DNA from 2 places in the Streptomyces sp. NPDC026206 genome. Region 2 is predicted to be linked to the other one. Evidence: riboswitches for the same ligand, from Rfam matches in the RefSeq annotation. Region 2 holds a riboswitch; the other holds the start of a gene.
What was found. Region 2 has a riboswitch for thiamine pyrophosphate ahead of thiC (phosphomethylpyrimidine synthase ThiC). Riboswitches for the same ligand answer to the same signal wherever they lie in the genome.

Region 1 (2,194 bases), on a different contig from region 2:
CGCGGGCAGGCGCGTGCCGTCGGCCAGGACGACCGCGCCCTCCTCCACCGCGGCCACGCGCGCGCCGGTGAGCAGCCGCGCTCCGCTCTCGGCGTACCAGTCGGCCATGTGGGCGGCGACCTCGTCGGGCATGGCGCCCGCCAGCGGCCGGTCCGCGGCCTCGACGACGGTCACCCGGCAGCCGGCCTCGCGCGCGGCCGTCGCGAACTCCGCGCCGATCCAGCCGGCCCCGACGGCGACGACGTCGCGCTGCCGGGTCAGGACCGGGCGCAGTCGTTCGGCGTCGTCCACGGTGCGCAGCACATGGACGCCCGGCACGTCCTCGCTGCCGGGCAGGGCAATGGGTTCGGCGCCGGTGGCGATGACCAGGACGTCGTAGGGCACGGGGCCGCTCCGGGTCTCCAGCACGTGGTCGGCGGCCCGCAGCCCGGTGGCCTCCAGGCCGAGCCGCAGGTCGATGCCGAGCGAGTCGAAGTCGACCTCGAAGGCGGAGCCCTCCGCCCGGCCGAGCAGGACGGCCTTGGACAGGGGCGGCCGGTCGTAGGGCTGGTGGGGCTCGGCGCCCAGCAGGGTGATCGCGCCGTCCCAGCCCTGCTCCCGCAGGGCGACCGCGGTCTGCACCCCGGCCACGCCCGCGCCGACGATGACGACGACGCGCCGGTCACTGAAGGTGTTCGTCTGCTCGCTCACCCGGTCAACTCTAGGGCGGCGGTCCGCGTCCGCCCGAGCACCGCGTGCCGAGATCTCTGACACAGCGTCACCGTGTCCGGCCGTCCGCCGCCCGGACGTCCCGGCCGGGTCCGCGCCCGCGACCGCGCCGCCCGTCCTGCCGCAGGCGCGGCGCGGCCACCCTTACGGCCGGTCCTCGGCGCGTACTAGGGTGGCCGCTGCACGCACTCGCGGGAGCCCGGACGCACCGGGCTGAGAGGGAGGCTGGACGGCCTCCGACCGTACGAACCTGATCCGGGTCATGCCGGCGAAGGGAGGGGCTGGACGCCCATGCACGCGCATCGCACTGCCGCGCATCATTCCTGCGACGTCCTCGTCATCGGCGGTGGCGTCATCGGCCTGGTCACGGCCTGGCGCGCCGCCCAGCGGGGCCTGCGCACCGCCGTCGCCGACCCGGCGCCCGGCGGTGGCGCGGCACACGTGGCCGCCGGGATGCTGGCCGCCGTGACCGAGCTGCACTACGGCGAGCAGACGCTGCTCGCCCTCAACCTCGCCTCGGCGCGGCGCTACCCGGCGTTCACGGCCGAGCTGGAGGAGGTCAGCGGCCAGGACACCGGCTACCGCGCCTGCGGCACGCTCGCCGTCGCCCTCGACGCCGACGACCGGGCGCACCTGCGGGAGCTGCACGCCCTGCAGCAGCGGTCCGGTCTGGATTCGCAGTGGCTGTCGGGGCGCGAGTGCCGCCGCCTGGAACCGATGCTCGCGCCCGGCGTGGGCGGCGGGCTGCGTGTGGACGGCGACCACCAGACCGATCCCCGGCGGCTGGCGGGGGCCCTGCTGACGGCCTGTGAGCGGGCCGGGGTGGTCTTCCACCGGACGCGGGCGGCGCGGGCCGTGCTCGCCGCGGGCCGGGCCGTCGGCGCCGAGCTGGCGGACGGCACCCGCGTCGCCGCCGGGCAGACCGTGCTGGCGGCGGGCAGCCTCAGCGGCCGCGTCGAGGGGCTCCCGGCGGACGTTCTGCCTCCGGTCCGCCCGGTCAAGGGCCAGATCCTGCGGCTGCGCGTCCCGGACGCCTACCGGCCCTTCCTGTCCCGGACCGTACGGGCGGTCGTCCGCGGCACCCCGGTGTACCTGGTGCCGCGCGAGAACGGCGAGCTGGTCGTCGGCGCGACGAGCGAGGAGCTCGGCTGGGACACCACCGTGACGGCGGGCGGCGTCTACGAGCTGCTGCGCGACGCCCACGAGCTGGTGCCCGGCATCACCGAGCTGCCGCTGGTGGAGACCCTCGCCGGGCTGCGCCCCGGCTCCCCGGACAACGCCCCGCTGCTCGGGCCGACCGGCCTGCCCGGGCTGCTCGTGGCCACCGGGCACCACCGCAACGGTGTGCTGCTCGCGCCCGTCACCGGAGACGTGATGGCCGAGGTGCTCACCACCGGACGGCTGCCCGAAGAGGCCCGCCCGTTCTCCCCCCGACGCTTCACCCCCTCCCCCATGGCCTCAACGGCATGGGAGGTACCCCCATCCC
Region 2 (2,194 bases):
CCGGGCCCTCGATCATCGTCTGCACGTTGTGCCGCTTGGCGATCGTGTTGAGTTCGCCGAGCGTCTTCAGCTCGGCGAACTGGGCCTCGTCGTTGGCGTCCGCGATCGAACCGGGGCGCAGCCCGTCGCCGAGGGAGTACGTGACGTCGTACGCGGCGAGGATCTCGCAGAGCTCCTCGAAGTTCTCGTAGAGGAACGACTCCTTGTGGTGCGCCAGGCACCACGCCGCCATGATCGAGCCGCCGCGCGAGACGATGCCCGTCTTGCGGCGCGCGGTCAGCGGCACGTAGCGCAGCAGCACGCCCGCGTGGACGGTCATGTAGTCGACGCCCTGCTCGGCCTGCTCGATGACCGTGTCCTTGTAGATCTCCCAGGACAGTTCCTCGGCCTTGCCGTCGACCTTCTCCAGCGCCTGGTAGAGCGGGACGGTGCCGATGGGCACGGGGGAGTTGCGCAGCACCCACTCGCGGGTGGTGTGGATGTTGCGGCCGGTGGAGAGGTCCATGACCGTGTCGGCGCCCCAGCGGGTCGCCCAGGTCATCTTCTCCACCTCCTCCTCGATGGAGGAGGTCACGGCGGAGTTGCCGATGTTGGCGTTGACCTTCACCAGGAACTTCTTGCCGATGATCATCGGCTCGATCTCCGGGTGGTTCACGTTCGCCGGAAGCACCGCGCGCCCGGCCGCGATCTCCTCGCGGACGGTCTCGGGAGAAACGTTCTCCCGGAGGGCCACGTACTCCATCTCCTCGGTGATCTCGCCACGGCGCGCGTACGCGAGCTGGGTCACCGCGGCGCCGCCGCGGCCCCGGCGGGGCTGGCGCGGGCGGCCGGGGAAGACGGCGTCGAGGTTCTTCAGGCCACCGCGCGGCGACGTGTGCTTGATGCCGTCGTCCTCCGGGCGCATGGGCCGCCCGGCGTACTCCTCGGTGTCGCCCCGGCCGATGATCCAGTTCTCCCGGAGCGGGAGGAGGCCGCGCCGGACGTCCGTCTCGACGGCCGGGTCGGTGTACGGGCCGGAGGTGTCGTACAGCTGTACGTCCTGCCCGTTGGTGAGGTGTACTCGCCGCACCGGAACCCTGAGGTCCGGCCGCGAGCCGGTCACGTAGTCCTTGTGCCAGCCGATGTCCCGGCCGGTTTCGGACGTGCGTGCATCCTGCGAGGTCATGAGACCAGTCTCCCTACGCCGGCATTACCCGGTAACAGGTTCGGCGGTCGACGCAGCGGCGTCCGTACGTGCTTCCGTACGGAGGTCAGCGCCCTCTCAGCCCGGTGCTCCGAGCTCCCGCGATTGCAAAAGGTGGCACCACGCTAGCGCCTTCCGCTGCGGGCCTGCCAGGGGGGCTTGCGATGATCGGGGGGTGACCCCCACTGACCGCACTCCCCCCGCCCCCCACTCCCACGGCCATGGCCACGGGCACTCCCACAGCCATTCCCACGGCCCTGCGAAGCCCGTTTCGGCACATCTGCGCAAGGTGATCGCGGCCGTGCTCATCCCCTTCGCCGTCGCGGTGGTGACCGGCCTGATAGTCCTCTGGCCGGGTGGCGCGCCACCGCACCAGCCCACCGGGCTGGGCCTCGACCAGAAGACGGAGTCGGGTCGGGTGGTGAAGATCGAGGAGTTCGACTGCCCCAAGCCGGGCGGCCGGCCACCCCAGCAACAGCAGGCACCGCCCGGGGCGCCGCCCCCGGCGGAGGGACCGTGCGAAAAGGCCACGATCGAGGTCGCCTCGGGCCCGGACAAGGGGAAAACCTTCACGGAGGTCGTGCAGCCGAACGCTTCCCGTCGCTACGACGTCGGGCAGAAGGTGATCCTGGCGTACGCGCCGAAGGCCCCGGAGAATCTGCGCTATTCGGTCACGGACGTGGACCGGACCATGCCGATGATGCTGCTCGCGGGCATCTTCGCGGTCGCGGTCGTGGTGGTGGGACGGCTCCGCGGGATCTTCGCGCTGGTGGCCCTGGTGATCAGCTTCGGGATACTGACGCTGTTCATCCTGCCGGCGATCCTCCAGGGCTCCAATCCCCTGCTGGTCGCCGTGGTCGGCGGCAGCGCGATCATGTTGATCGCGCTCTACATGTGCCACGGGGTCACGGCCCGGACGTCGGTGGCGGTTCTGGGCACCCTGATGTCCCTGCTGGTCATCGGCCTGCTCGGGTCGCTGTTCATCGAGTGGGCGCACCTGACGGGCAATAC

Region 1: linked by a shared signal. The riboswitch ahead of thiO (glycine oxidase ThiO) and the one ahead of thiC (phosphomethylpyrimidine synthase ThiC) in region 2 are both predicted to bind thiamine pyrophosphate.

Annotation. Positions count from the first base shown of each region.
Region 1 is NZ_JBEZYL010000009.1:137,653-139,846, reverse strand. It holds gene AB0F13_RS15820 (FAD-dependent oxidoreductase) at 1-690, opposite strand, end outside; TPP riboswitch at 890-1,002, shown strand; gene thiO (glycine oxidase ThiO) at 1,000-2,194, shown strand, end outside.
Region 2 is NZ_JBEZYL010000003.1:297,922-300,115, reverse strand. It holds gene thiC (phosphomethylpyrimidine synthase ThiC) at 1-1,165, opposite strand, end outside; TPP riboswitch at 1,159-1,296, opposite strand; gene AB0F13_RS07740 (YibE/F family protein) at 1,359-2,194, shown strand, end outside.